Regions from separate parts of the Bacillus lumedeiriae genome, predicted to be linked through region 2. Evidence: riboswitches for the same ligand, from Rfam matches in the RefSeq annotation. Region 2 holds a riboswitch; the other holds the start of a gene.
What was found. Region 2 has a riboswitch for S-adenosylmethionine ahead of QYG89_RS08460 (sodium:solute symporter family protein). Riboswitches for the same ligand answer to the same signal wherever they lie in the genome.
Positions count from the first base shown of each region.

Region 1: linked by a shared signal. The riboswitch ahead of QYG89_RS03840 (methionine biosynthesis PLP-dependent protein) and the one ahead of QYG89_RS08460 (sodium:solute symporter family protein) in region 2 are both predicted to bind S-adenosylmethionine.

Region 1 is NZ_JAUIYO010000002.1:47,442-63,098, reverse strand. It holds gene QYG89_RS03870 (efflux RND transporter permease subunit) at 1-294, opposite strand, end outside; gene nhaC (Na+/H+ antiporter NhaC) at 570-1,946, opposite strand; gene QYG89_RS03860 (peptide chain release factor 3) at 2,337-3,920, opposite strand; gene QYG89_RS03855 (YueH family protein) at 4,008-4,250, opposite strand; gene QYG89_RS03850 (GlsB/YeaQ/YmgE family stress response membrane protein) at 4,516-4,776, shown strand; gene metC (cystathionine beta-lyase) at 4,856-6,025, opposite strand; gene QYG89_RS03840 (methionine biosynthesis PLP-dependent protein) at 6,031-7,137, opposite strand; SAM riboswitch class I at 7,214-7,316, opposite strand; gene QYG89_RS03835 (ABC transporter substrate-binding protein) at 7,386-8,387, opposite strand; gene QYG89_RS03830 (ABC transporter permease) at 8,411-9,169, opposite strand; gene QYG89_RS03825 (ABC transporter ATP-binding protein) at 9,153-9,938, opposite strand; gene QYG89_RS03820 (NAD(P)-dependent malic enzyme) at 10,233-11,492, shown strand; gene QYG89_RS03815 (IclR family transcriptional regulator) at 11,624-12,391, opposite strand; gene QYG89_RS03810 (malate synthase G) at 12,510-14,684, opposite strand; gene QYG89_RS03805 (hypothetical protein) at 15,026-15,190, opposite strand; gene QYG89_RS03800 (TraR/DksA C4-type zinc finger protein) at 15,184-15,657, opposite strand, start outside.
Region 2 is NZ_JAUIYO010000004.1:170,231-185,887, reverse strand. It holds gene pepT (peptidase T) at 1-737, opposite strand, end outside; gene QYG89_RS08470 (DMT family transporter) at 996-1,889, shown strand; gene QYG89_RS08465 (LysM peptidoglycan-binding domain-containing protein) at 2,309-3,940, shown strand; gene QYG89_RS08460 (sodium:solute symporter family protein) at 4,016-5,641, opposite strand; SAM riboswitch class I at 5,749-5,848, opposite strand; gene QYG89_RS08455 (SIR2 family protein) at 6,269-8,026, shown strand; gene QYG89_RS08450 (phosphoribosylaminoimidazolesuccinocarboxamide synthase) at 8,123-8,806, shown strand; gene QYG89_RS08445 (cation diffusion facilitator family transporter) at 9,050-9,919, opposite strand; gene rbsK (ribokinase) at 10,387-11,265, shown strand; gene QYG89_RS08435 (sugar ABC transporter ATP-binding protein) at 11,319-12,800, shown strand; gene rbsC (ribose ABC transporter permease RbsC) at 12,802-13,752, shown strand; gene rbsB (ribose ABC transporter substrate-binding protein RbsB) at 13,764-14,678, shown strand; gene QYG89_RS08420 (ZIP family metal transporter) at 14,909-15,657, shown strand, end outside.

The DNA.
Region 1 (15,657 bases), on a different contig from region 2:
ACTCCAGGAAAACTCCATTAAGATCAGGTTGGATCCTTCTCTCGTAGTGGAAGTAATATTTTTAATTCCAGGAAGAGTGGACAAGCTCTCTTCTAAAGGCTTTGTCACTTTTTCAACAATCTCTATCGGACTTGCCCCTTCATAAGAAGTAACAACAACCGCAACAGGCGGGTTAATATCAGGGATTAATTTAAGCGGAATTTTGAAAAGAGAAACCGCACCTAATATAATGACCAGAAACATAACAACAATTGTAAATACTGGCCTCTTAATAGAAAAGTTGCTAATTCTCAAAATAAATCTCCTTTCATACACCTCATTCACTTTTTGTAATGGCTTACCTATTTAACTATAATGTACTAATATTCGACATTCAACTTTGAGCAGCGAATTCAAAGCACTGTTTTAAGACAAATAAGTGAACACCCTATAGATAATCATCCTATAAAAAAGGCTATCTAAAATTCCCTTGTTAATTTCTCCTCTAATCGACAAAGCATCAACATCAACACTAGTCATTAACATAGCCAAAAAAAAAGAGAACGAATAAACGTTCCCTTCTACAATTATTATTTTTTCGTTAATGTCCAGCCAGTCATGCCATATAGAATAGTGAGTATAGGACTCAACAGACAAAAGAAGGCGAATGGCAAATAGTCAACAGTCGCCACTCCAAGCATGTTCGTGATAAATACACCGCATACTCCCCAAGGGACAAGCGGATTAATAACGGTACCAGCATCTTCTAATGTTCTTGATAAATTCTTTTTTGCCAAACCGACTTTCTCAAACTGCCGCTGAAAGGCCTCACCTGTTAATAAAATAGAGAGATACTGTTCTCCAATAATGAAGTTAATGCCTATGGCTGATCCAGCTGCAGCTGCCACTGTGCTCCCTGCGTTTTTCAAACGATGCTCAACTGCTTCAAATAAACGCGGGATGACACCAAGAGAAAATAGCAGGCCGCCAAGACTTAGCGACAGCAAAACGAGCGAAATCGTAAACATCATACTATCCATTCCGCCTCTTGTCAGTAAAGCATCGACATCGGCATTGCCTGTTTTAGACGTAAAGCCTGAAAATAAAATGCCCCATACGTCAGCCAGTGACCGATCTGAATGCAAAAAGGATAACAATACACCGAAAATAGAACTAAGAGCAAGTGTAATAATCGGTGATACCTTCTTTATCGATAACAGAAAAAGCAAAACAAGAGGAAGCCATGCATACCAATGAATTAAATCCATTTCATGTAATGCCTCTTTAATTGCTTCTACTTTCGGAAATTGCGTCTGTCCTACTTTCGGGGAAATAAAAGCAAATAAGATAAGCGTGATCAAAAAGGCTGGAATGGTGGTCCACCCCATATTGCGAATGTGGGTAAATAAATCAACTCCAACAATCGATGCGGCTAAGTTCGTCGTATCAGATAACGGTGACATTTTATCGCCAAAAAAAGCACCTGATACGATCGCTCCAGCTGTGATCGCAACGGAAGCATCCACTACCCCGCTTACACCGATGAAGGCTACCCCTATTGTCGCCACTGTCGTCAAGGAACTGCCTATGCCAAGACCAATGATCGCCGTAACGATAAAAACAATACTGTAAAAAAAGTGCGGCGTCACAAAACTAAACGCTGTATAAATCATCGTCGGAATCGTACCCGACATCATCCAGCTGCTAATAAGCACACCGATGAGAAAAAAGATAAAAACAGCCCCCATCCCGCTTTTCGCCCCTTCGAGCATCCCTTCTTCCATTTTTTTGAATGAAAGCTTTTGAACAGCTCCAAATGCGAGCAGCAAAAAGATAGAAAGCAAAATGGGAATATGCGGAACCGACTTCAATTTGATAATTGAAAAACTGATCAGTACCACAATCATGGCTGTCAACGTGAATGCAGCCGGCAAAGAAGGCCTTATTTTCGGTTCAATTTTAAACATGAAAGTCCACCTCAAATGTTGTCTATTACTCTTTCACTTGAACGCTTTTATGCATTGAAGTATCAACATTCATTATCATTGACATGAATCGAACTGTCAATTGCTTTTTCAGAAAAATTTTATCAACAAATTCACCTATCTTTATTTGCCGCCAGCCGATCCTTAAGAAAAGCTGTTATTTCTTTTATTACAAAGGTTTTGATGAGATAGGGAATAGACGAATTCATTCACCATTAGCGATACACCCCTTCATAATTTATTATTCTCCATACAACGAATGAAAAAAACCAGCTGCCGTCGGCAAACTGGTTTTTTCGTATAGGTTATGTGAAATCATCCTATTAAGAAAGCAAATTTCTCCACCTTGTAGATGAATGATAAAGTCAGGAATTAATGCTCTTCGTCCATCGGATGATAGAGCTTAATTTGCTCATTTTTATCTTGGAACCAGCGAAGCGCAAATTCATTCTCAAATAAAAAGACGAGCTTCCCTTGACGGTCTTTTACTAGCAGGCTTCTTGAGTTAGAAAGGCTTTCTTTCACTGCTTCCTCGTTTTCAATCCAGCGGGCAATTTTGGAGCCCATTGGTTCCATCACCACTTCGGAATTGTATTCGCCTCTCATTCGATGCTCAAATACTTCAAACTGCAGCTGTCCGACCGCTCCAAGAATATAATTCTCCGTATGAAGTGTTTTATACAATTGAATAGCTCCTTCTTGAACGAGCTGTTCAATCCCTTTGTGGAAGCTTTTTTGCTTCATCACATTTTTGGCACTTACTTTAACAAACAGCTCCGGAGCAAACTGCGGCAGTTTCTCATATTGAAACAGCGGCTTGCTGCCCACAAGCGTATCACCAATTTGATAATTCCCTGTATCATATAAACCAATAATGTCACCGCTCACAGCTTCATTTACTGTACTGCGGTCATCGGCCAAAAACTGTGTTGACTGTGATAATTTCAACGACTTTCCTGTTCTCGCTAACGTTACACTCATTCCCCGCTCAAATTTTCCAGAACAAATGCGGAAAAAGGCGATGCGGTCACGATGAGCAGGATTCATATTCGCCTGGATTTTAAAGATAAAACCTGAAAATTGTTCACTAGCAGGGTCTACCGCTCCTTGATCAGACTGGCGTGCTTGAGGAGGAGGAGCAAACTGCAAATAAGTTTCTAAAAAGGTTTGGACACCAAAGTTTGTCAGCGCACTTCCAAAAAACACCGGTGTCAATTCTCCAGATGCGATTCTTTCTTCGGAAAAATCATTTCCCGCTTCCTCAAGCAGCATCACCTCTTCCAGCATTTGATCATATAAAGAAGATTTTTTAATTTCATGATCGACAGCCAGTTCTCCCTCCTCATTTAATGGAAGAAACCGGTTCTCTTCGCTAGCCGTCCGAAATTGTTCAATCCGCTTATTAAAGCGGTCATAGATACCGAAAAACTCTTTTCCCATACCGATCGGCCAATTCATCGGGTAGGATTCAATTCCAAGTACTTCTTCAAGCTCTGCCAGCAGTTCCAACGGCGGTTTTGCTTGGCGGTCTAATTTATTAATAAACGTAAAAATAGGAATTCCTCTCATTTTACATACTTTAAATAACTTTTTCGTCTGTGCTTCGATCCCTTTGGCCGCGTCAACAATCATCACAGCACTGTCGACCGCCATTAACGTCCGGTACGTATCTTCACTGAAATCTTCATGCCCTGGTGTATCAAGAATATTCACGTGACAGCCTTCGTAATAGAATTGCATCACCGAAGACGTGACAGAGATGCCCCGCTGCTTCTCAATTTCCATCCAATCAGATGTCGCGAATTTCCCTGTTTTCTTCCCTTTTACTGTCCCTGCATCGCGGATCGCTCCCCCGAACAATAACAGTTTTTCAGTCATTGTTGTTTTTCCCGCATCCGGGTGAGAGATAATCGCAAATGTTCTTCTAGACAGAACTTCTTCCTTTAATGAAACCATATAACCGCCAACCCTTTCAAAAATAAAATCTGTTCTTATTGTTCATCTTCCGACAAAAAATATAGCGACAAAGCTATCTCTCGCCCGTTACATTTCATGTGTCCATTGATAAATTCGCTGGCTCATTTCAGACGCGCTTTGTGCATCCAAATTCGTGCCAGCTAATGAATCCGCCAACCGCTCTATCAATGCTTCTCCTGCTTCTTCATAAGTGAAAGAAATGGACCATTCTGCGGAAGGAACAGCGACAACGACCGTTTCTTCCTTTTTATTTTCATAAATGAATACTTTTACTTCTTCCTCATTCAAATACGTTTTTCTAATCTTCATGCGTAATCACCCTTAACTTACATAAGATATGCTCATCAAACACTTGATTTTGTCGAATAAATTCATTATAAACTATACACTTGTACACGCGAAAAAGAAATATGCAGAGACAAGAAAAACGCTCGTCCATTTGCTTCCTTTTCATATTCAAACCATTATTGGTAAAACATTTTTAAAGCTTTATTGACTTTTTATGTTTTATATGAATGGATTCGGGAATAAATAAACCAAGCACGACAGATTACAACAGCAAGGAGGAAAAAAAATGGGCTTTATTATGTTTTTAATTGTCGGTGGGATTATCGGCTGGCTGGCGGGGCTTATTTTAGGAAGGGACCTTCCAGGCGGTATCATCGGTAACATTATTGCTGGAATTATCGGGGCTTGGATCGGCGGTGCACTGTTTGGAGACTGGGGACCTGATATTGGCGGTATCGCTATTATCCCTGCCTTGATTGGTTCGCTTATCCTGGTATTTATCGTCAGCTTTGTCTTAAGAAGCATGCGACGCGACCGCGCTCACTAATCAGTAAATATGGCTTTACGTTTAATAAAATGAGGCTGTCCTTCGTTAATGAAAACGGATAAAGGACAGCCTTTTTTACTTATGTGGCAACAAGTGGTTTTATAGCCTGTAATGCCTCATTAAAATCGGAAATTAAATCTTCTGCCGATTCAAGTCCGACCGATAATCTCAATAACCCGTCGGTAATCCCTCTTTTATATCTTTCCTCTCTCGGCATAGCCGCGTGAGACATTTTCGCTGGATAAGACAGGATCGATTCCACCGCCCCAAGGCTGACAGCAAACACGGGAATTTTCACTCCATTAACAAACTGCCGCACAGCTTCTTCATTTTTTAATTCAAAGGACAGAACCGCTCCGTATCCCGATGCTTGATACGATTGCAGCACGTGACCATCGTGATCAGATAAGCCAGGATAGTATACTTTTTCTACAAGCTCATGCTTCTGTAAAAAATCAGCAATGATTTGCGCCGATTTGGAAGACTGCTCCAAGCGGACATGAAGTGTTTTCAGCCCTCTCAGCACGAGCCACGCATCTTGAACACCAAGCACAGCACCGAATGAATTTTGCAAAGCATATAAGCGCTGACCAAGTTCTTCATCTTTTGTCACTGCAAGTCCTGCGAGCACATCACTGTGACCTGATAAAAACTTCGTTGCACTGTGAAGAACAACGTCGACACCTAGCTCAAGCGGACGCTGAAGAGCGGGTGTTAAGAACGTATTATCTACAAAGGTTAAACAGTTATTTGCTTTTGCCAGCTTCACAATCCCTTGAATATCTGTCACTTTTAACAACGGATTAGACGGTGTTTCAATATAAATTAACTTCGTGTTTTCTTTTATGTTCAAAGCGACTTCATGCAAATTCGTCATATCCACAAACGTATGTTCAATGCCAAATCGATTCAATACGGTTGTTACCATCCGATATGTGCCGCCATATACGTCTTCTGTGATTAATACGTGATCCCCTTTAGAGAGTAAAAGAAAAGCAGTTGAGATCGCAGCCATCCCTGAAGAAAAGGCAAATCCTCTTGTACCGCCTTCCAGTTCGGCAATCGCCTCTTCCAACGCTTGTCTCGTCGGATTTCCCGAACGGCTATAGTCGTAACTTCCAAATGTATCAAAATCAGTTTGATGAAAAGTAGAAGCGTGTTGAATAGGTACGCTAACCGCCCCCGTTCCTTCATCAAATTTATGACGGTTATGCAATAATTTCGTTTGGAAAGAATAATTTTCACTCAATCTTCTCACTCCTTCATCTTTTTAAATGCCTGTGCTAAATCAGCGATTAAATCTTCTCCATGTTCAATTCCTACTGAAAAACGAAGCAGGCGGTTACAGACTCCGTTTTGTATTCGCACTTCTTCCGGAACATCCGCATGTGTTTGTGTAGCCGGATAAGTAATAAAACTTTCAACCCCTCCAAGACTTTCAGCAAATGTAATCAGCTGCAAGTTTTGTAAAAAAGCATCGACCCATTCCGCAGATTCCAATCGGAAAGAAAGCATGCCTCCCCGGCCCGGATAAAGAACATCCGTCACTTCTGGACACTCCCCTAAAAAAGCAGAAAGCTGTTTAGCGTTTTGCTCATGCTGTTTCATACGCAAGCTTAACGTTTTCATTCCGCGCATTAATAACCATGAATCAAGCGGCGACAAAACAGCCCCGGCCGCATTTTGCATTTCCCCGACTTTAAGAGCAAGCTCTTCTCCTTTCACCGCGATCAGTCCAGCCAGCACGTCATTATGACCGCCTAAATATTTCGTAGCACTATGGATCACGATGTCGGCCCCTTGCGTTAACGGGCGCTGCAATAGCGGTGTATAAAAAGTATTATCAACAATCAATAGTAAGCCGTGCTCTTTTGCGAAAGCTGCTACTGCTTCAATATCTACTTCCTGCATTAGCGGATTCGTCGGTGTTTCTAAGAAAATGGCCTTCGTTTTCTCTGTTATCTTCTTTTTCGTTTCATCGATATGTTGAAAACTATCGTATGTAAACGATAATCCAAACTTTCTCCAGCCTTTTTCAAACAACCGGTATGTACCGCCATATAAGTCGGCTGAAACGATCCATTCCTCTCCTGGCTCTGCCAGCGCAAGAAGCGTCTGAATAGCTGCCATTCCCGATGAAAATGCAAAACCAGCGTCTCCGCCTTCTAAATCGGCAATCGCCTGTTCTACAATTTGGCGTGTCGGATTCCCCGTCCGTATATAATCATATCCCGTTGACCGTCCAATTCCTTCGTGACGATAAGCAGTTGAAAAATAAACAGGGGCGTTCACTGTTCCTGTCGCTGTTTCACTGCGGTTTCCAATTTGTGCTAACAGTGTGTCAATGTGTGTATGTGTCATGTTTTTTCCTCTCCTTCTATCTCCGTGACAAAAAAATAAAAGCCTTCTTAAGAAGAAGGCTTTTTTTATGATCTTCTCCTCATCTATCGGGGTGAACCCGCTGGAATTAGCACCTTGACTTTACATAGCCGGTTGCTGAAGCATCATAGGGCCAGTCCCTCCGCTTCTCTTGATAAGAACTTATAAAATTTTGGCTTTTTTTAAATGTACAGTAAAAAGATCAAAATGGCAAGAGTTTTTGTAATATTTTATTTTTTCGCAAATTGTTTATCGATCAAAGCTGAAAACTCAGGCTTTGTCTTTAAAAACTTTAAGTCATAAGAAGAGTCAGCAAACTGCTGTACGACTTCTTCATTTACATCAGATGTATACGTAATTCGTTTCCATGCACTATCTACTACGTCTTTTGCTAATTCTTGTTTCGTATCCTTTTTAATGGAATCAATCGTTAATTGCTTCGCTTCTTCCGGATTTCCATTGATAAAATCGATCGCTTTTTGGTGAGCATTCACGATTTTCTGCACAAGTTCCGGATCTTCCTTAATTAGCTTGCCGCTCGTCGCAAGGACAGAGTTAGGCAGCGTCGTACCGAAAGAAATTTCATCGCTGTCTACAATGATTTTTGCTCCTTGTTCTTTAACGAGTAAAGATCCCCAAGGCTCAGGAACAGCCGCTAAATCCACTTTTCCTGATTCAAATAAGCCGGCATATTGAGCTGGTTTTCCAGTTGTATGCTTCATACTGCCGCCAATACGGTTAGATTCAATGCCAAAATCTTTTACAAATGTTTCCATTTGAACGTCATGTGTACATCCTACACCAGGAGTGATAAATGTTTTTCCTGCAAAATCTTTAACAGACTTAATGCCGCTGTCTTTGCGCGCAACGATGACTGTTCCGCCTGAAGAACCTCCGGCAACAATTTTCACATCGGCTCCATTTGTAAAGTTATTCATTACCGGTCCAGGACCGACAAGCCCGGCATGAACGTCTCCTGTTTTCAATGCAACCATAAAGGCACCGCCATCTGGAAACGATTTATATTCGATATCCACATCTTCACCAAGCGCCTCTTCATAATAGCCCTTTTCTTTGGCAATCATTGCCGGCACGTGGTCAAGGTTTGGAAAATACCCGATGACCACTTTCTTCTTCTCTTCTGCTTTTCCTTCTTCTGCTGAGCTGCAGCCGGCTATTGCCCCGACGAGCAAAATCAATATAAAACTCAAATACCCCAGTTTCTTTTTCATTTGTTTTCCCCCATTGACATCAATTAGTTCGTTTCAAGGCCCCAGCGCCGCATAACATTTCTCTCCACCTTTTGAAAGAAAGCATAATCAACGATCGTTCCCACTACTCCGATTAAAATCATAACAGCAATGACTAAGCTCATATCTCCAAAGTCAGAAGCGTATTTTAACGTATAGCCAAGACCTGGTCCTGTACTTAAAATTTCACCAGCCATTAAAGCGCGCCAAGCAAAGGCCCAAGCAAGTCTAATTCCTGTAACTGCGTAAGGAATAGCAGCCGGAAAGATGACCCTTACGAATAAATCTAAGCTTCGTGATCCCATTGTCTGTGCCGCTCGAATGTACAGCGGAGCCACATTCTTTATCCCCATCCGCATATTGATCGTCATAACGAGCGTGCCGCCGAGAACAACGATAAAAATGACTGCTTTCTCATTCAAACCAAACCACATAATAGCAAGCGGCAGCCAGACAATACTCGGTACGCTTTGAAGAGCTAGTATGAGTGTGCCGAGCGTTTCATCTGCTGTTTTGGACTTAGCAAGCAAAATACCAAGTCCAATTCCTAACAATAAAGAGATGAACAAACCGACAAATAAACGCTGAAAACTAGCAGTTAAATCGAATATGAGTGTTCGATCTTCAAAGCCGCGGACAAGCGCCTGCCAAACATCTGTCGGCTTCGGCATCACATCTGCCGTCCATCCGCCTGCACGTACAATCCCTTCCCAAATAATTATCAATACGATAAAAAAAACAAGTTGTTTACTGATTCGCTGCATAAGCCAATTCCTCTTTTACGACTTTATCAATTTCATTTTTCAACAGCAGGTTGATTTTCTTCTCAAGCTGAATAACTTCTTTTTGATCGAATCTGCGCGGTCTTGGCAGGTCCACTGGAATATCCGCAATAATGGTTCCCGGCTGCGTTCCCATGACGATGATCCGATCGGACAATTTAATCGATTCTGAAATACTATGAGTGACAAATAAAATAGTTTTTTGTGTCTCTATCCAGATTCTCTCAAGCTCTTTATGCATCCGAGCTCTCGTTTGTTCATCCAGCGCTCCAAATGGTTCATCCATAAGCAATACTTTCGGATTCATTGCCAGCGCCCGCGCAATGGCTACACGCTGCTGCATACCCCCTGATAATTCATGCGGGTAATGAGAAGCGTAGTTAGACAGCTGCACCATTTGTAAAAATTTACGTGCTGTTTCCTTTGCTTCTTTCTTTTTCATTTCTTTTTTCAAAGGAAACATGACATTTTCTTCTACATTCAACCAAGGAAATAACGCTGCCTGCTGAAACACCATTCCCCGCTCTTTTCCTGGCTTTTTAATTGTTTTTCCTTCTAATTTAATTTCTCCGGAAGTCGCTTCACTCAAACCGGCGACCATGGACAGTAACGTCGATTTTCCGCAGCCCGAAGGCCCTAGTATAGAAACGAATTCGCCTTCTTCAATTGTTGCATTAATATCGACTAATACATCATTGACAACTTTGTTGTTAATAAATTGCTTATTTATACGATCTATGTGTAAAAACATCATATCACCATCTTTTCAATTATTCATATTTGTTTGATAGGATTTATTAGTATTATATACTGTATGTGCGTAATGTCAATTGTTTACTTAAAATTCTCGTAAAATAGTTAATTAAATTTTCTGACAGTTGTATTGATTATCTTTTTAGTATGTTATAAACTCTTCAATATGTTCTAAATTAATAGGCTATGTTAATGACTATTGTTTATTTTATCCCTTTGTTGATTGGAGCGCCTCTAGAGGAAATCAACAGAGAAGTTTAACAAAGCCAACTAATAAAGAGAAGGGGTCAATATGAAAACTTTAAAAGAAGAAGCATTGGAAATTCACCGCAGCCACCAGGGGAAATTGGAAACGACAGCTAAATTAAATGTAAGAAATTTAAAAGATTTGAGTTTGGTTTATTCACCCGGTGTCGCTGAACCTTGCCTGGAGATTCAAGCGGACAGTGAGAAAATTTATGAGTATACGATGAAAGCCAATACAATCGCTGTCGTTTCTGACGGTACGGCCGTTTTAGGGCTTGGAGATATTGGAGCAGATGCTTCTTTGCCGGTTATGGAAGGCAAAGCCATCCTTCTTAAGAACTTCGCCGGGGTAGATGCGTTCCCTATTTGCCTTGACACGAAAGATCCTGAAGAAGTGATTAAAACAGTAAAATTGTTAAAATCATCTTTTGGAGGAATTAATCTAGAAGATATAAAAGCGCCTAACTGCTTTCTCATTGAACAACGTTTAAAAGAAGAGCTTGATATTCCTGTTTTTCATGATGATCAGCATGGCACAGCGATTGTTACACTGGCTGGTTTGATTAATTCTCTTAAACTTGTTAATAAAACTTTCTCGCAAGTTAAAATTGTCATCAACGGAGCTGGCTCAGCGGGTATTGCCATCGCTAAACTGTTACATAGTTTCGGCGTAAAAGACATTATTATGTGCGATACAAGAGGAATCATTTACGAAGGACGCCCATTTGGAATGAATGCCATTAAAGAGGAAGTGGCCTCGTTCACCAATACGAACCAATTAGAAGGTACCCTTGAAGATGCAGTGAGAGACAGCGATGTCTTTATCGGTGTTTCCGCCCCAGGAGCGCTGACAGCAGAAATGATCGACACGATGAAGAACGATCCAATTGTATTTGCCATGGCTAACCCTCATCCGGAAATTACTCCTCCCGAGGCAAAAGCAGCCGGGGTAAAAGTGATCGGTACTGGACGGTCGGACTTTCCAAATCAAGTAAACAATGTTCTTGCGTTCCCTGGTATTTTCAGAGGAGCACTCGATACACGCGCTTCGGACATTAATGAAGAAATGAAAGCAGCGGCTGCCTATGCAATTGCTTCTCTTATTTCTGACAGTGAACTTTCAGAAGACTATATTATTCCTTCTGCCTTTGATGCCCGGGTCGCTCCTGAAGTAGCGGCTGCCGTTGCTCAGGCTGCTATGGATTCGGGTGTTGCCCGCAAACACATCGACGTTGATTCTTTACGGACGAAAACGTATCAGCTTTCAGCTATTCAAGTAAAACCAGCGGAAGTCATTTTAAATTAGGATCAATCACAGCAAAATAACCGGCGGGAAATGATCAAATCACTTCCCGCCGGTTATTTTTTCATCTTCTTCGCTTCTAGGAGAAATGTTCCGTCTGATCATTGAAGGCCGATTTAACCATTTCTAACCCATCAGCTGCTATATCCGAGCCGTTTAGATATATCTCGTCCGGCTTGAATCATGCGTTCACTTAAGTCCTCTATTCTTTCATCTGTCATCCGCAGCGTCGGGCCTGAAATACTAACAGCTGCTGCCACGCTCCCAGTATGATCAAACACCGGTGCAGCAATGCAGCGAATCCCCTCCTCATTTTCTTCTAAGTCAAGGGCATATCCTTTTCTCTTTACCTTTTCCAATTCTTTCAAAAAATCATCCTTTTCCACAATCGTATGAGAAGTATGAGGCGAGAGCCCTTTTCGCTCAATAATATCGAGCACGTCATCTGTCGGCAAATGAGAAAGAATCGCTTTACCGACAGATGTACAATGAACAGGAGCCCGCTTGCCGACCTTCGAATGCATCCGCAGCGTTTCACTGCCATCTAACTTTTCAATATAAACGACCTCTCCTTGGTCATAAACGACAAGATGAACCACCTCATTCGTTTCCTTTTCAAGCCCTTTCAATATCGGACTTGCTTCCGTGCGTACGTCAAGTGAATCAAGTAATTTTGAACTAACCGCAAGAAACATATAACCAAGCTGGTACTTTCCTGTTTCCTTATGCTGTTCGATATAACCATACTGACTTAAAGTAGCTAGTATACGAAAAACTGAACTTTTATTAATATCCATCCTCTTAGCAATTTCCGTTACACCAAGCCCCTGCTTCGAACTGCTCACAAGCTCAATGACATCAAGAGCCCTCGCCACGGACTTCACTACGTTTTCTCTCTCCAAAAACCTCTCCTTCTTTCCTCATAGAATGTTTTTGTTTTTTCGTCCGTTTGATAGCCCAAAATGATGAAAGAGGCTGGCCGTTAACCGGCCAGCCTTTCCTCCTTGCTCACAACGCGTTTTATTGAACGACACGGTGTTTATCTTTCGCTTCAAGACGACGTTTATGCAGAATAGGTTCCGTGTATCCATTCGGCTGCTCGTATCCTTTAAACACGAGGTCGCATGCTGCCTGGAACGCAACGGAATCATCATAATTAGAGGCCATTGGCCGGTAATCAGGGTCACCTGCATTTTGCTCATCAACGACTGTTGCCATTCGTTTCATCGTTTCCAGCACTTGCTCCTGTGTGCAGATGCCATGGTGCAGCCAATTAGCGATATGCTGGCTGGAAATACGGAGCGTAGCCCGATCTTCCATCAAACCAACATTGTTAATGTCAGGCACTTTTGAGCAGCCGATACCTTGCTCTACCCAACGAACAACGTAACCAAGAATACCTTGAGCATTGTTATCAAGCTCCTGCTGTATGTCTTCTTTACTCCAGCTTGGATTGTTTGCAAGTGGGATTTGTAAAATGTCATCCCTATAATCTTTCTTCTGTTGTTTCAGTTCATTTTGTACTTGCTTCACATCCACTTGATGATAATGAAGCGCATGAAGAACAGCTGCTGTTGGCGAAGGAACCCATGCAGTATTGGCTCCGGCTTTTAAATGGCCGATTTTTTGTTGGAGCATATCTGCCATCAAGTCAGGCATCGCCCACATGCCCTTCCCAATTTGCGCATGTTTTTGAAAACCTGCCTCAAGCCCTGCGGCTACATTCGATGCTTCATAAGCAGACAGCCAAACAGAAGATTTTATGTCGCCTTTTCGAATGACCGCTCCTGCCTCCATCGACGTATGGATCTCATCTCCTGTTCTATCAAGGAAACCAGTGTTAATAAAAGCAATTCTGTCTTTCGATTCTCGAATACAATTTTTCAAATTCAAAGACGTGCGCCTTTCTTCATCCATTACACCGATCTTCAATGTGTTTCTTTCCAAGTTCAGCAAGTCCTCGATTCGATCAAATAACTCACAGGCAAATGCTACTTCTTCTGATCCGTGCATCTTTGGTTTCACGATATAAATGGAGCCTTTGCGGGAATTGACAAGTTTCTGCGCATAGGAAATTGAATGCTTCGCAATCGCGCTCGTTATCACTCCATCAAGGATTCCTTCAAACACTTCATCCCCATTTTCATCAAGAATCGCATTAATGGTCATTAAATGACCAACATTCCGAACAAACATTAAGGAACGCCCCGGCAATTCAAATGTGCTTCCGTTCACTGACGTATAACGGCGGTCTTCATTCAGCCGGCGTGTCATTTGCTTTCCATTTTTCTCGAATGAAACGCTTAAATTTCCATTTATTAACCCAAGCCAGTTGCGGTAAACGAGGATTTTATCCTCTGCATCCACAGCGGCTACGGAGTCTTCACAGTCCACAATAGTCGTAAGGGCTGCTTCCATTAAGATATCTTTGACACCAGCCGCGTCCTTTTGGCCAATTGGGTCATGTTTATCAATTTGAATTTCAAAATGCAGCCCATTATTTTTCAGCAGGATCGCAGATGGCGAATGCGCCGTTCCTTGAATGCCTTGCAGCTGCTCTTGATGTTTCAGCCCTGTTTTACTTCCATTCTTTAATATGACGGCGAGTTTTTCTCCATCTACTGCATATTTGACTGCTTCTTTATGAGATCCGTTTTGGAGCGGCGCTGCTTCGTCTAGGAATTTCCGTGCAAAGGCGATAACTTTTTCTCCCCGTATTGGATTATAACTTCCCTTTTTCTCCGCGCCTTCCTCTTCAGAAATAGCGTCTGTTCCATAAAGAGCATCATACAAACTCCCCCAGCGCGCATTCGCCGCATTGAGGGCATAACGGGCATTATTCACTGGTACGACGAGCTGCGGACCAGCCTGTAAAGCAATTTCTTCATCAACATTTGCCGTTGTTACAGTAAAATCTTCACCTTCCGGCTCGATATAACCAATTTCCTCCAAGAAAGATTTATAGTTGTTAAAATCAAGTTCGTTTTCTTTATGCCACTCGTTGATTTTTTGCTGCAGATCATCACGTTTTTTCAACAGTTCGCGATTTCTCGGTGTCAACTCAGCGACAATACTGCTAAATCCATTCCAAAAATCCTCTGTTTCTACCCCTGTTCCTGGCAGTACTTCGTTGTTAATAAATTGGAGCAATTGTTGATCGACTTGCAAAGACCCTGCTTTTACATAGTTTTTCATTATTCTTCCTCCCTGTTTCTTATTACACAACGGTGTTTCATAAGTGTTATAAAAAAAGAGTAGCATAATAATCTGAAAATTTCAACTATTATAAAATAAAGGCTTATTTTGTAGAATATTTCCGATCCATTTTCCCGCACAGGGACCGAACAAGCAAGCCTTAATCACCACAAAAAAAAATGTCCCAAAGCCAAGCTTTTGGGACATTTTCTCAACCATAACGTCTTATCGTATTTACAACTTTACCCTTCTTTAACATTTGTTAAACACAAAAAATCACCTTTATGTGAACATTCATTCCGTTCATACAACATTACAAAACCACTTTTGACCGCCCATGATTATTTTCTAACGCCCCTTCCTGTTGCTCCAGGTGATAAATCTGTATCCCCCGGTCCATTGACACGCTCATCGTCAACTGCCGGTGTTTCTTTTGTGCTGCCGACATAGACAGCTTTGTGCTTCGCCTGTTGCTTTCTAAAGGATTCAAAGTCCAAATTTACCATTTGTTACGTTCCCCCTCTTCCTCTACATAAGGATCATGTTCAAATGCCGGCAAATCGCCAAATGTCGTCATAATCCCTTCCTCATCCAGTTCTTCCTCATACTTCTCATGTTGTTCATTCGGATAGATGGTGATATTCTTACCATTTATATCGACACCTACAAAGTTCTCATAGTCTTCTACGTATCCAATGTTCTCGTCTGAATCAATATACATATCATCATAGTGAGAAGGCGGGTCAACCAGGTCAGATGGCGTTTCTGATGTTCCCCAGCTCGCTACCTCCTGCCAGCTGTCTTCTGCGTCAAAAGCAACTGATTCATCTAAACTGTCATCAAAGTCAAACTTTCCAAATGGCGGCATAAGTACTTCTTCCTCAATTGGCCTGTCATGCGATACATTCTGTTCTGGTGAATGCTCAATACAATAAGTGGTGGCGGGCAGTACTGCGAGCCGTTCAAACGGAAT
Region 2 (15,657 bases):
CCGTGTAATTCCATAGCAATCTTCGCTGAGTGGACCATTTTTCCTTTGGCTGAACCGGGATGTACATTTTTGCCGTAAACAGTGACTTTAGCGCCGGCTGCATTAAAGCTTTCATATTGAAGTTCTCCGAGCGGTCCGCCATCTATTGTGTAAGCAAATGCAGCGTTAAATGCATCAACATCAAATTTATGAGGGCCTCTTCCTATTTCTTCATCGGGTGTGAAGGCCACACGGATCTTTCCATGTTTGATTTCCGGGTGTTTAATTAAGTAGGACATTGCGGTCATAATCTCAGCGATCCCGGCTTTGTTGTCTGCCCCAAGTAATGTTGTGCCGTCCGTTGTAATGAGTGTGTGTCCGTGGTATTGAGGAAGCTCGGGGAAATCTGCTGGTGATAAAATAATGGATTGTGCTTCGCTCAGTACGATGTCTTTGCCGTCGTAACTTTCCACTACTTGTGGATTTACATTAGCCCCTGTAAAGTCCGTTGCAGTGTCCACGTGTGCTAAAAAGCCAATCACCGGCACGTTCTTGTCTGTATTAGCCGGTAAAGTAGCCATGAGGTAGCCATTTTCATCTACCGTTACTTCCTTCATTCCAATTTCATTTAGCTCTGCCTCCAGCATGCGCAATAGTGTCCATTGCCCGGGAGTAGAAGGAGTTGTGGAACTGTTTTCATCTGATTGCGTGTCCACTTTTACATAGGATGTAAATCTGTTAATGATTTCTTTTTTCATCTACATTCATCTCCTTTATATATGTACTGAATTAATTTTAACACAAGCTATTCCAAACATTAGTATGGCTCTGCTCCCTATTGCCGGAGCTGGCAGGGGGCATTCTTTTATCCATCCTGTTTGTGTTTGTATTTATAACATTTGGAAAATGTCGTGTAAATAAGCCTGCCTTCATAACTAAACAAAAATGTATACAGAGCATACGGCTAAGTTTAAAATAGGACAGTTAGCTTTTTTGATATAGAGAAGGTGATATATATGTTAAGAGCTTATACGTGGCTAACTTTTTGTGTAGTAGTATGGGGAAGCAACTTTGTCTTTGGAAAGCTTTTAGTTCAAGCTTTTTCCCCAACCCTGTTAACGACGTTGAGGCTTTTATTTATTGTGCTATTTTTAGTTGGATTATCCTCTTACAAAAAACATGTTAAAAGAGTAAATAAAGCAGATTTACTCACCATTGTTTCCTTGGGGATTATTGGCGTATTCATCAATCAGTGGTCTTTTTTTGTAGGATTACAAACAGCTGATCCAACTACCTCGGCATTAATATTAGCAACAACCCCTATTTTAACAAGCTTTTTAGCAGCTGTTTTTCTAAAAGAAAAATTAACCCTTCGTATGCTGACAGGGTCTTTTGTGGCGATTATAGGTATTTACTTCGTTGTAACGAAAGGGAGTTTATCATCTGTACACATGGATAAAGGTCTTATATGGATCGTCATAACGATGATCACATTTGCCATTATGATCATTATCACAAGAGTACTTTCCCAAAGGATAGATCCGATGACCATTACTTTATATTCGAATATAACAGGCTTTATTGTATCAATCCCGTTTGCTTTTTTACTGGATACACCTTTACGAATAAGCTTTGAAATGTCTGATTGGGCTCTTCTGATCAGCACTGCTGTGGTGGTACACGGCATCGTCACGCTGATTTGGAATCATAACATTCGACACGTCGATGCTTCTAAGGCTTCTATTTTATCTAACTTGGAGCCTTTTGTAGCGATGGTTATGGGATTGATATTGCTATACAAACCGATTACAGGTGTGGAATTGCTAGGGGCGCTGTTTATTGTGGGGGGCGTCGTACTATCTACATATCAGCGAAAAAAACAATATAAACAAGCAATATCTAGTAAGTGATAAGAATAAATTCATGCAGCTAAAGAGAGGGTGGATGACGTGCATTCATAGTTATAATTATATAGAAATGCCGGGAATGAATATTCATGAAAATTGGTTATTTTTTCTCATAGGAAAAGAAGGAGCATTTGGCCGTATCGAATATTCCTGCCTTCCTTCTTCCTTATATATGACAAGTGGTAAGTCTTTTAGCAGAATGCTTGAAAAGGTTCTCTAGTTAAACAGGCTTACCTTTTTTGCGTTTCTGTGACATTTGATTTATTTTTATCGGCTCTTTTTTTTTATGTGTCTATTTGTCGAATTTTCTGTTTCGTTGTAATATCTCTCTTTGTAGGAAATATTTTCTCTAATAGTAAATCTTATTCAGGGTTTTTCGCTCATAAGGGGAAATCATTTGTAGGGGAAAAGAAGGGGTAGTCATGATGAAAGTTATAGGGGAAACACGGCAGGAGCGAATTGTCAGATCAAAAAAAATAAAAGAACACCAGCGAAACTCCAAGCTGATTGGTGCCACTTTGGCCATGTCACTGACAGCAGCATCTGTTTTTGTACAGCCGAAAGAGGCAGGGGCGTGTGACTGTGCAGAATCATATACGGTGAAAGCGGGAGACACACTGTATTCATTGGCGAAGAAGTATCAGGTATCAGTTGAGCAGCTTCAAGGAAAAAATGGCTTAACGACAAGCTCATTGAAGGTTGGACAGCAGATTATCGTTCCGTATAGGGATAATAATGGACAGCTGCTGCACTTGACTGGGAAAACGGAAGAAGTTGAAGAAAGTAGGGTGGAATCATCCTCCAGCTCACAGTTACAAGAAGCGGAGAATGCTTATACTAATTCCAATATAGCGGAGACAGAAAAGGTCTCAGGACAAACTAGAGAGCTTAAGGATAAACAGATAGTGAATCAACCTGCAGTTAAGACTGAACAGGCAGTTGAAGCATCTACTCATGTAAATATTAAGCAGGGACAGGTTAAAAAGGTTCTAGGTTCAAGCGATTTGTATGAAGAAGGAAAAAAAGAGAGAAGAACGGCGGTAAAAATGGAGCAGGAAGTAAAGCTCGTGATCAATGCGCCATCGGGTATTCACATTGTTCAATCAGGTGACAATCTTTGGAGTTTGTCTAAAAAGTTTGGTGTAACAGTAGATAAGATCAAGAAAGATAATCAGCTAAAATCCGATGCGCTCAAAATCGGGCAGAAGCTCATTATTACAAAACAAGCAGGCACATCTGCTAAGCCAGCTCCTGATAAAAAAACGGACAATCCGCCAGCAAAAGGCTCCTCTGTCGTTACTTATATTGTGAAGTCAGGCGATACACTTTGGAATACTGGGAAAAAATATGGTGTGCCGTTTGAAAAGATTATGAAGGATAATCATCTAAAATCGGATCGCTTAACCATTGGACAAAAGCTACTTATATATACAGAGAAACCAGCAGAAAATAAAAAAGAGCCAGGCGAAATACCCGGCCAAAAAATAAACAATGAGCCAAAAACGGCTTCCTCTATCATTTATATCGTCAAAACTGGCGACAGTTTATGGAATATATCAAAAAAATATAATGTTTCCATTGAAAAGTTATTAAAAGATAATGAATTGACATCTACTTTTTTATCGATTGGCCAAAAGTTAGTGATTAATCGAGATTCAAGCGATAGACAAATGGGTAATAAGCAGGCGCCGGCAAAAATAGCCGCTGCTACGTATAAAGTAGCAGCAGGCGACACGATTTATTCGTTGGCTGAACGCTTTAATACAAGTGTTGAACAGTTGATGAAGATCAATCAAATGAAGCAGCCGATTGTACTTATCGGTAACGAATTGAAAGTCCCAGCGGAACTTATTGTACAGCATAGTGGTAAAGTAATTGGGGCTGTTGATTCTACTTCGATTGAAGTCATAATACAAGGAAAAGCCATCGCCATGGAAGTTTCCTATGGTACATCTCAACACTATCAGAAGTGGCAAAACAAGTCGGTGACGTTAACCTATGTAAAGGGAACGAGTTCAAAACGCCCAGCACTTATTCGTGTTGAAGCTCTTTAAGATACGGTTCCATTAACACAGCCGTCCCTGTTTAGCTTTTCGGCTAAACAGGGACGGCTGTTTTTTTAGATAGCATTAATGAGAAGAAGCTTTTAACGGCAGCTCCCGTGTGCTTAATTTGCCTTTTTTCAAAAACAGCATCGTGCAGAAAAACAGAGAGAGTGTCACGATAAATAAGGCAAGACCGACTAGCCCTTTTGCGTAGAGCGAAGAAAAGTTCAAAGCTGTTAAGCCGGCTGTTACCGCGGCGGTGATGAATAAATACATGCCTGTTCGGGCTTGCGCACGGGAGGCATACACTTTCAATTCAGCTGCTTGTTCTATGAGTGTCACAATGACTAAAGTGAACATATTAGCAATCATTCCTGGCCACACAGGATGGGTTTGCAGGAAGAATTGAGTGGTTTCCCAGCTGCCTAGATGATACCAGAGCAGCCCAGTTGTTGTGCCGACGACCATAGATGAGATAACTGCTCGTGGCGTAGCTAACGGCCAAAAAAGAGCGGCTACAGCCGGAGCAAATGTGGCTGAGTTTCTCGTCACCCAGGCGAGTACATTCCACCAGGCTGACTGCTCTGCCCGGAGCGTAGCAAGGATAATCATTTCAACTGTTAAAATAGCTAATGCCCATTTCGTATAGCGGATGTACGTATGTTCATCACGTCCTGGGAACAGGGCTTCTCCTACATCTTTTCCGAGACTAGTAGCTCCTGAGAATTGGCACGGTGCTCCCCAGCTTAGAGCACAAGCCCAAAAACCGAGGAAAAACAGTGCGACGAGCGGAGCAGGCAAGACTTCAAGCAAATAATGAGGAATGGCGATCAGACCGACACTTCCATCTGGTACAACGATAGCAGCGGCAAGGCCAAAAATGACGGCTCCGATAATTAACGGAACGCCGAGAATGGCTCCCCATAAAAGCCCCTTTTTCCCTTCTTCAACGGTTTTACAAGATAAAGCCATTTGAAAGGCAGCTTGTGCCAGTACAATGTTAACGAGAAATGTGCCGAACCAGGCAACAATCGTTTGGATCCCGACGCTTGAATAAGAGAACATTTCAGGTTTCGCTTCAGCGAACTGCTTTAAGCCATCCAATCCGGGATTAATGAAAAAGGCCACAAACCCGACTGTCAGCATGACGTAAAACATAATGGTATTAAACATTTGCGTATAGCCTATGGCCCACATTCCGCCAAACTGTAAATAGGCAAAGAGCAGAATAGCAGTAATAATGACGGCAGTCAGTAGGGAAACTCCCGTAAATACATGTAGAGCAGATGCGAACGCTAAGGCTGTGGCCACAGACCACATTGGGAAAGCAAAAGCGGTAATGGCTCCTCCGAGTGCCCTCGCCTTGTTTCCAAAACGATCACCAATCAGCCCGGAAATGGTGACGACTAATTTTTTTCGGAACGGTCCGATAAATAAAAAGGCAATTAACAAAACCTGTACTGTTTCCGCTACACCATACCAGACAGCAGACACGCCCCTTAAGTAAGACAGTTCAATAATAGCGATAAAAGAAGAACCAGAAAATAAGCCGGTAATACATACAGCAACGAAAAACGCATTGAAATTGCGGCCCCCCACAAAATAACCGTTTCCGCTATTCGCTTTCCGTACCGTATATCGCCCAATTCCAATTAACAATAATGTATAAGCCAGCGCTAAACCAACAAACCAAAAACCAACACTCGTCAAATTTATTCACCCTTTCTGTAAAATATTGATTTTTTTCATTATTCTTTAAAGCAGCAATACAAATGCCCCCTTCGTTAGTAAGAAGAGGGTTAATGGTTCGTTCCGTCTTCTTATCTTTCAGAGTGTAATCTGCTGGATGTAGCACCTTGTATGGAACAGGTTGCTGAGATGTCATAGGGCCAGTCCCTCGATCTCTCTTGATAAGATTTTCACTATTTAATTAATTTGTATAATAAATCAATAAAACATATAAGTCAAATAGGTTTAATTGATTTTGGGGTTTTTAGATCAAAAGGCATATGGTTGTTTTTTACATACTGGGAATTGGGAAGATCATTAAATCTGTTAATATAGTAGGGAACAGAAGCAATTCTCCGCCTAAGACAAGTGGAAAACGCCATAACATCCGTACAAGATAAAGGTTTTATGTAATTTCATTGTGAAAATCCTTTACAAGTATAACAGCAGGGCATATTCCATAAGTATATTAGATAAGCAGGATACAAGTATCTAATATGTATTTTTTGAACCCTGAGATGATGAATGTATTGAACATAAGTACACAAGGGAAAAATGAATAGCGGTATCATATATTCGGTAAGCTGGTTTAAAAAAGGGGGGCATGAAATGGATGAGCAATTGTTGTCTTTAGCTTTCTCGGTGGAAGCGAATAAAGGAGTATATGCCCTGCTCTTAGGCTCAGGTATTTCTTATGCAGCGGGCATACCGACCGGCCGCGGGATTGTTCGTGAGCTTTGTCGGAGGATTATGCACGTAAATGGTGCAGACGAACAGGATCCGATGGACTGGTATGAAAAAAAGTATGGAAAAGTTCCTTTATACAATGAAGTCATTGAACTATTGGCAAAAACATCGTCTGAACGGAATGGATTGTTGAAAGAGTTTTTTGAACCGACGCTTGAAGAAGTGGAACAAAGGCAGAAAACTCCAACTGATGCTCATCGTGCCATTGCGAAGCTCGTTCAGCGCGGCTATATCAAAGTGATTGTTACGACAAACTTTGACCGTTTGCTGGAACATTCGCTTGATGAACACAGCGTGCAGTACCAGACGCTGTACCATGAGTCTGATATTGAAGGCATGAAGCCGCTGGCACACGCAGATTGTACAGTATTGAAAGTAAATGGCGACTATCGGGATACCCGCTTTAAAAATGTGACAGATGAGCTGAATAACTATACGGTGCCATTTGCCCAGCTTCTGCGGCGGGTATTTGATGAATACGGCGTAATCGTGTCGGGATGGTCAGCCGATTGGGATATTGCGCTCCGGGAACTGATTAAATCGGTGAAAGGCCGTCGTTATTCATGGTACTGGCATGCTTTTTCGGAAAAGTTAACACCACATGCCGATGAGCTGATCAGTTTTCGGGATGCAAGCAAGTTGATTGACCCAAAAGGGGCCGATCACTTTTTTACGGAACTGTATGAAAATGTAATAAATATTGCCAAAGTAAAAAAAGTGAGTCCAGAGAATATTCAAGTGAAAATGAAACGGCTGAAACGATATATTCAAGATAAAAGGGAAATTGAATTGAGAGAAATGTTGACGGAACATACGAAAGAGGTTGTTTCCTTTTTGTTTGAACAGCCCTATACAAAAGAAGCAGCCATTGAATCTGCGTCTATTCGCAGTCAAACGGCTGCTGAAAAAAGCAGAACACTCGCTATGCTCGTTGCTGTCATGGCTTATTATATGAAAACACCGGAGCAGGGGGAGCTGTTAATTCAGACAGCAGAGCGGCTGACCGGATCAAGACATCACAATGGCGACCCGCTTCTATTAGCGACACAGGGAATCCCGCTTCACGCCGTTTTTTACAGTATTGGCATTAGTGCGGTTATGAAGAAAAACTATCAATTACTGAATAAGCTGTTTACATTGCCCAATGTGCAAGACCCCCATCGTCATCAACTTTCTTTTTTAGCCTACACTTCCCCTCATATGGAGCTGGATCCATTGTTTGAACAAGTCTCAGAAGGGAAGATGCGGCTTGCACCGGCGGAAACGTATTTTACTTATCCTTATTTGAAAAGTGTGTTCATTGAAACAAAGCTCGCATTTGATGAACAGGAATTTGCCAATCATTTTGATTTGTTTGGGCTGTTAAGGGCAATTAAGTACCGCTATATGAACGAAAAAGGAAATACGAGCGGAAAGTTCGGCTATAAAACGAATAGGGAGCACCTGATTCGCTTTTTAAATGAGGGGGCAGAGACAGAACATTGGCCCGTACTCGTCATTTGCGATGGATCGAAGGAGAAGTTCACTGCTTCTCTCGAAAAGTTAGCGGAGGATTTGAATAAGAAAGACGGATTTCACGGACAAGGATTGCTGCATGCCTACACAAAATTTGATGAATGAGAAAATGGGAGGAAAATATTTTTCTCCTATTAATTTTTTTTTCAAAATCGTGCATAATAAAAGAGGTTTTAGAAACTGAAAAAGGGGTTGACCTTTGTGAAACATGTTTACACGGGTAAGACAAAAGATGTATACGAGCTTGAGGACGGGAACTATTTATTAAAGTTTAAAGATGACGTAACAGGAGAGAACGGTGTATTTGATCCTGGAGCTAATACGGTCGGCTTGACGATGGAAGGTGCGGGACAAGCTGGACTTAGATTAACAAAATACTTTTTTGAGATTTTAAAAGAAAAAGGCATCCCTACGCATTACATTGATGCGAATGTTGAAGAAGCAACGATGACGGTTCAACCAGCAACTGTCTTTGGCAAGGGCCTTGAAGTGATTTGCCGCTATCGGGCAGTTGGCAGTTTCCTGCGCCGTTACGGTATGTATGCTGAAGAAGGACAGCCGCTTGATGCATTTGTGGAAGTAACATTGAAGGATGATGAGCGGCAGGACCCGCCGATTTCAGAAGATGCACTTGATATGCTGGGCATCCTTTCTCACGATGAGTATAAAGAGTTAAAAGATATCACACAACAAATTGCTGCTACAGTGAAAGAAGAGCTGGCTAAAAAAGAAATAGATTTATATGATATTAAATTTGAATTTGGACGCGCGAAAGACGGACAAGTCATCTTGATTGACGAAATTTCCGGCGGGAATATGAGAGCCTATAAACAAGGGGAATACATCGAGCCGCTTAAATTAGAAAAGCTAATGATGGAAAAGTAAGACAAAGGCGCTTTAAATATGTTTTTTAGGTAAATGATCATGCAGCTTTGCCATGAAATATAAAGAAAGAAGGATCGAGAAAAGATCCTTCTTTTTTTTGTACTTAGGTTATGTGAATGACTATTGTTAATGTTAGCTCTTTGTTGATTGGACCGCCTGCAGCGGAAATCAACAAGAGAGTGTAACAAAGCTTTTGAAAAACAGTGATAACGCGTAAAAAAGGGCTTTGCTTATTAATGGTGATTAACTGCTGGCAGGTTCAATATGAATGACTGCGTCTTGGATGTTGTATTTTTCCAATAAAATCTCTTCAATATGTTCAGTAATCAAGTGGCTTTCGACAACATTCAGATGCGGATCAACAGTTATAGTGACATCGACAAGTGTGAAATTTCCATGCATGCGGGCCTTTACGCTGCATACTTGCTGCACATCAGGGACACGGGCAATGGTTTGATGTATTTCTTCCAAAAGGTCTTGATCAAAGCCATCTGTTAATGTATGTGTTGCCTGCTTGAAAATTTCCCATGCTGTTTTGATAATGATAAGTCCGACAATGAAAGCTGTTAACGTATCGAGCCAGCTTAGTCCGAATTGAGAGCCGACAATACCGATGAATGCTCCGATGCTCACTAAGGCGTCAGAACGGTTGTCTTGAGCAGCTGCCATCATTGCTTGGCTGTTGATTCTTTTGGCTAAGCGATGATTATACCGATATACGATGTACATGACACCCGCACTAAATACCGCCGTCCAGGCTGTAAGCATGTTAGGTGTGTCTTCTTCTTTTGAAAAAAAGGAATAGCCTGCGTCATAGAGAACTTGGAAACCAACGGTAATCATAATAAAAGCAGCAACGAGCGAGGCGATCGTTTCCGCACGAAAGTGTCCATAATGGTGATCTTCATCGGGGGGCTTGCGGGCAATTTTTAATCCGATGAGTATAGCGATTGAGGCAGCAACATCAGTTGAATTATTGAGCCCGTCCGCCTGTAAAGCTTTTGAATGGCCGATGTATCCGACAATCAGCTTCAGTAAAGCAAGAAAAATGTAGGCTGCAATACTAAGCCAGGCCCCTTTCTCTCCTTGTTTTAACTCTTTATAAGTATCCATTCTATGCCTCCGAAACGTGTCTTCTTTCATTAAGCATATCAGTTGAAATTTGAGTGAGTCTAGAGCAACAGGATTGCAGCAGGTGAACTTTTCTGTGCTGATTAAATAGAATTGAATGAAGTGAAAGAAAAAATGGACTTGGGCTGTTGATAAATGCTCGCTTTCTTCGTTGCTCATGACCCTTATAGTCACTCCGCTTCTCGGCAGGTTTCACGCCTCGGAAGACAAACATTTTCAATCAGTCTAAGACGATCTAAAGTAGATTATGTGAAAATGGGTATAACAGTTATAAATGAAGCAATGAATCAATCATTTAATCAAGGGATAGCTGTTGAAGTGGTTTTTTGGGCATTAAATGGGAAAAGCTATACATGATGAAGATACGCGCAGCGGTAAATAAAAAAGAGTGATCCATTTAAATAAATGTAGCGTTTGCAGAAAAAATCCAATAAAGAAGGTGAAGAAGGATGGTTAAGGTAGTAGTCATTGGCAGTTCATCCATGGACTTGGTCGTTACGTCGTCTAAACGTCCAGGAGCGGGAGAAACGGTAATTGGTGAGTCATTTAAGACGGTTCCCGGCGGTAAGGGAGCCAATCAAGCCGTAGCTGCGGCCAGGCTCGGAGCAGAAGTGTATATGATTGGCTGTGTCGGCGGCGATCATTATGGGAAAGCAATGATCAAAAACTTTCACGATCATGGAGTAATAACAAAGTATGTCGAGACAATTGCCGAGATGGAAAGCGGCACGGCCCATATTATTCTGGCAGAAGGAGATAATAGCATTGTTGTTGTCAAAGGTGCAAATGATGCGGTGATTCCGGCTTATGTTCAGCGTGCGAAGCCGATCATTCAACAAGCCGATATCGTTTTAATTCAGCAGGAGATCCCTGAAGAAACAGTCGAATATACGGCGGATGTTTGCAAGGAACTTGGCGTGCCTCTGTTATTAAACCCGGCACCCGCCCGCCCGATTAGTGAAAACGTCATTGAGAAAGCCACGTTCATTACGCCTAATGAGCATGAAGCAGCGTTGTTATTTATGGAAGTCAGCCAAGAAGCGGCATTGAAAAAATATCCTGAAAAAGTGTTTATTACAGAAGGTGCACAAGGCGTTCGTTATTTTAACGGAGAACAGGAAGTGATTATCCCTTCTTATCAGGTGGAAGCAGTAGACACGACAGGAGCAGGAGATACGTTTAATGCGGCATTTGCCATCGCTTTGGCAGAAGGAAAAACGATTGAAGGAAGTCTTCGCTTTGCTAACCGTGCGGCTTCGTTATCAGTGACGAAGTTCGGTGCGCAAGGAGGCATGCCGTCAAGGAAAGAAGTAGAGGAGACGTTATAACTGGAAAGCTCAGCATGTGGAACGGACCTATCTTCTAGAAAGAGGTGAATGTGATGAAAATTGAAATGAAAAACATTCATAAAGCGTTTGGAGCGAATAAAGTGCTGACGGGTGTTGATTTTGAATTGCGCCCTGGCGAAGTTCATGCACTGATGGGGGAGAACGGGGCGGGGAAATCAACACTCATGAATATATTAACGGGTCTTCATCAGCGGGATGAAGGAGCGATTGTCATTAATGGCGAGGAGCGTTCTTTTTCTAGCCCGAAAGAAGCAGAAGAAGGCGGAATTGCTTTTATTCATCAGGAGTTAAACATTTGGCCAGATATGACCGTGCTGGAAAATCTATTCATTGGCCGCGAGCGAAAAAATGCATTTGGATTACTAAAAACGAAGGAAATGGAAAAATTGGCGCAAGAGCAGTTTAAAGAGTTGTCTGTCGCCATTCCGCTAAAACAAGAAGCAGGGCTATGCTCGGTCGGTCAGCGGCAAATGATTGAGATTGCCAAAGCGTTAGTGACGAATGCTGAGGTCATCATTATGGATGAGCCGACAGCTGCTTTAACGGAAAGGGAAATCTCCAAGCTGTTTGAGGTGATTGAAGCTCTGCGCAAGCAAGGAGTATCCATTGTCTACATTTCCCACCGGATGGAAGAGATTTTTACGATATGTGACCGTATTACGGTCATGCGTGATGGCAAAACAGTCGATACAAAAAGAATTCAGGAAACGAACTTTGACGAAGTTGTTAAAAAAATGGTTGGACGTGAACTTGAAGACCGCTTTCCTGTACGTCATTCTTCTCATGGGGAGGTTGTGTTAGAAGTAAGAGATTTTACAAGGAAAGGTGCATTTGAGAACATCAGTTTTTCGGTGAGGTCGGGTGAAATCATTGGCATTTCAGGCTTAATGGGTGCTGGCCGCACGGAAATCGTACGGGCGATTTTCGGTCTTGACCGAATCGACAGCGGCGAACTGTATATCGATGGAAAAAAAGAGATTATTGACTCACCGAACGAAGCTGTTAAAAAAGGAATCGGTTTTATTACAGAAGACAGGAAAGACGAAGGGCTTGTCCTTGACTTTTCCATTCGTGAAAATATTGCCCTCCCAAGTGTACAGAGCTTTGCTCCAAAAGGAGTGATCGATCAGAAAAACGAGCAGGAATTTGTTGAGATGCTCATTCAACGGCTGACTATTAAAACGGAATCAGCGGAAACGAGTGCCAAAAATTTATCAGGCGGCAACCAGCAAAAAGTAGTACTCGCTAAATGGATCGGAACGGGACCGAAAGTGCTGATTCTCGATGAACCGACGAGAGGTGTAGATGTCGGGGCAAAACGGGAAATTTATTCACTGATGAATGAATTGACCGACCGGGGAGTAGCCATTGTTATGGTCTCTTCCGAATTGCCGGAAATACTAGGAATGAGCGATCGGATCCTCGTCGTCCTCGAAGGGAAAATCAGCGGAGAGTTAGTGAGAGAAGAAGCGACGCAGGAGAGAATTATGACGTTTGCAACAGGAGGGCAATAAGATGGACAAAACCGGTGTAAAACCATTCAAAGACCTGACACACAAACTCGGTCCGCTGCTTGGACTTATTATTTTAATTTTGATCGTCTCGATTTTAAATCCTAGTTTCTTAGCTCCTTTAAATATTTTAAATTTGTTAAGGCAAGTAGCGATTAATGCATTAATTGCTTATGGAATGACGTTTGTCATTTTAACAGGCGGCATCGATTTGTCAGTCGGCTCTATTTTAGCTCTGTCTAGTGCATTAATGGCTGGAATGATGGTTTCGGGTATGGATCCGATCTTGGCCATTCTAATTGGATGCTTACTGGGAGCGGTCATGGGTGCCGTCAATGGCCTGTTAATTACAAAAGGAAAAATGGCCCCATTTATTGCTACATTAGCAACGATGACGATTTACCGGGGATTAACGCTCGTCTATACAAATGGAAATCCGATTACCGGTCTCGGCGACAGCTATTTATTTCAATTGTTCGGCCGTGGTTATTTTCTAGGTATTCCAGTGCCTGCCGTAACGATGCTGCTTGCTTTCGCTGTTCTTTGGGTGATTCTTCATAAAACCCCTTTTGGCCGTAAAACGTATGCGATCGGCGGCAACGAAAAAGCCGCCTGGATTTCAGGCATTAAAGTGCAGAGAGTGAAAATGATGATTTATTCATTAGCTGGCTTGCTTGCTGCTTTAGCCGGAGCGATCTTAACCTCGCGTCTCAATTCGGCTCAGCCGACAGCGGGCACGTCTTATGAATTAGATGCCATCGCCGCTGTTGTTCTTGGCGGGACAAGTCTTTCTGGCGGCCGCGGACTAATCATTGGCACGCTCATTGGTGCATTAATCATTGGAACTTTAAATAACGGTCTCAATATATTGGGTGTCTCTTCCTTTTTCCAAATGGTCGTTAAAGGGATTGTCATCGTCATTGCTGTTTTAATCGACCGTAAAAAAGCTGCATAGGAGGGACCACAGTGAAAAAATTATGGATCATCCTGTTATCGTTGTCGCTCGTTATACTGGGGGGCTGCTCACTCCAACCGCCTCAATGGGCCAAACCGGCGAAAAAAGATAAGCTTGAAGACATTAAGATTGGCTTATCCGTCTCGACATTAAATAACCCGTTCTTCGTTTCACTGAAAGATGGGGTAGTCAAAGAGGCAAAAAAGCATGGCATGGCAACCATTATCATTGATGCTCAGAATGACTCAGCTAAACAAATTAACGACGTAGAGGACCTGATTCAAAAAGGGGTCGATGTCCTGCTTATTAATCCGACTGATTCATCGGCGATCTCTACAGCTGTGCAGTCAGCGAATGCGATTGGCATTCCTGTGATCACATTGGACCGTTCCGCAGATAAAGGCGAGGTCGTTACACTTGTTGCTTCTGACAATGTAAAGGGCGGTCAAATGGCTGGCAGCTTGATCGTTGATCAGCTTGGAGAAGGAGCAAAAGTCGCTGAGCTTGAAGGTGTACCCGGTGCATCAGCGACACGGGAACGCGGCAAAGGCTTCCACTTAGTAGCCGATAAAAAACTAAAAGTGGTCGCAAAACAGACGGCCAACTTTGACCGGACACAAGGGTTGAATGTAATGGAAAATTTGCTCCAAGGAAACCCTGATATCCAAGCCGTATTTGCCCACAACGACGAAATGGCGCTCGGAGCGATGGAAGCTATCGCAAGTTCCGGCAAAGATATTCTCGTCATCGGATTCGATGGAAATGAAGATGCGATCAAGTCCGTGCAGGCTGGCCAGCTGGCAGCAACCGTGGCACAACAGCCAGAACTCATCGGCCAGCTCTCCGTCAAGGCAGCTGGTGACGCATTAAAAGGAACAAAGGTTGAAAAAGTAATTCCTGCACCGCTAAAAATGGTGACGAAATGAGAAAAAGCCGGCAGAGAGGGTACATCCACTTTGCCGGTTTTGTTGTTCTATCTAAAATTTGAAGTCACTTATTCATTTCACAGCTAATAAACTAATTTAGACAGCAGCCCCCGATTCCAATCAATATTTGGAGTTGACAACAAAAGTTTGCCTGATGCAAAATAAAGGTACTATCAACGTAAATGTGTCACGAGAAAACGATAATGTTTTGTCAGAAAGGAAGAGTGCTTATGTTAATGGATTGGTTCACAGAATTGAATCCGTCTATACAGGCGCTGTTTGGCGGTTTACTGACGTGGGGATTAACGGCGCTTGGAGCATCTATTGTCTTTTTCTTTCGCCGAATTAATCAAAGTGTGATGAATATGATGCTAGGTTTTGCTGCCGGTGTGATGATTGCTGCCTCTTTCTGGTCCCTTTTGGCACCTGCGATTGAATTTAGTGAACAAAATGGGCAGATTTCGTGGCTTCCGCCTGCGATTGGTTTTTTGCTTGGCGGCTTCTTTATTCGGCTTCTTGATTTCGTCGTTCCTCATCTCGATTCCAACATAGTGGAGGAAGCGGAAGGACCGAAGACGGGATTGTCGAAGACGACGTTACTTTTTTTAGCGATTACGCTTCACAATATTCCAGAGGGGCTTGCGATTGGTGTGGCATTTGGAGCGGCGGGAATAGGGCTTGGCGATGCGTCCATTGTCGGTGCTTTAGGCCTTGCGATTGGAATCGGCCTTCAAAATATGCCGGAAGGAGCAGCCCTTTCTGTGCCCCTGCGAGGTGAAGGACTGTCGCGGCTGAAAGCTTTTAACTATGGCCAGTTGTCAGCCATTGTAGAGCCGATTGCTGCCGTGGTCGGAGCGGCTGCTGTCCTTGCTATACAGCCCATTATGCCTTACGCACTCGCATTTGCGGCTGGTGCTATGATCTTTGTAGTGGTGGAACAGCTGATTCCGCAGTCGCAGGCAAGTGGAAGCAAAGACTT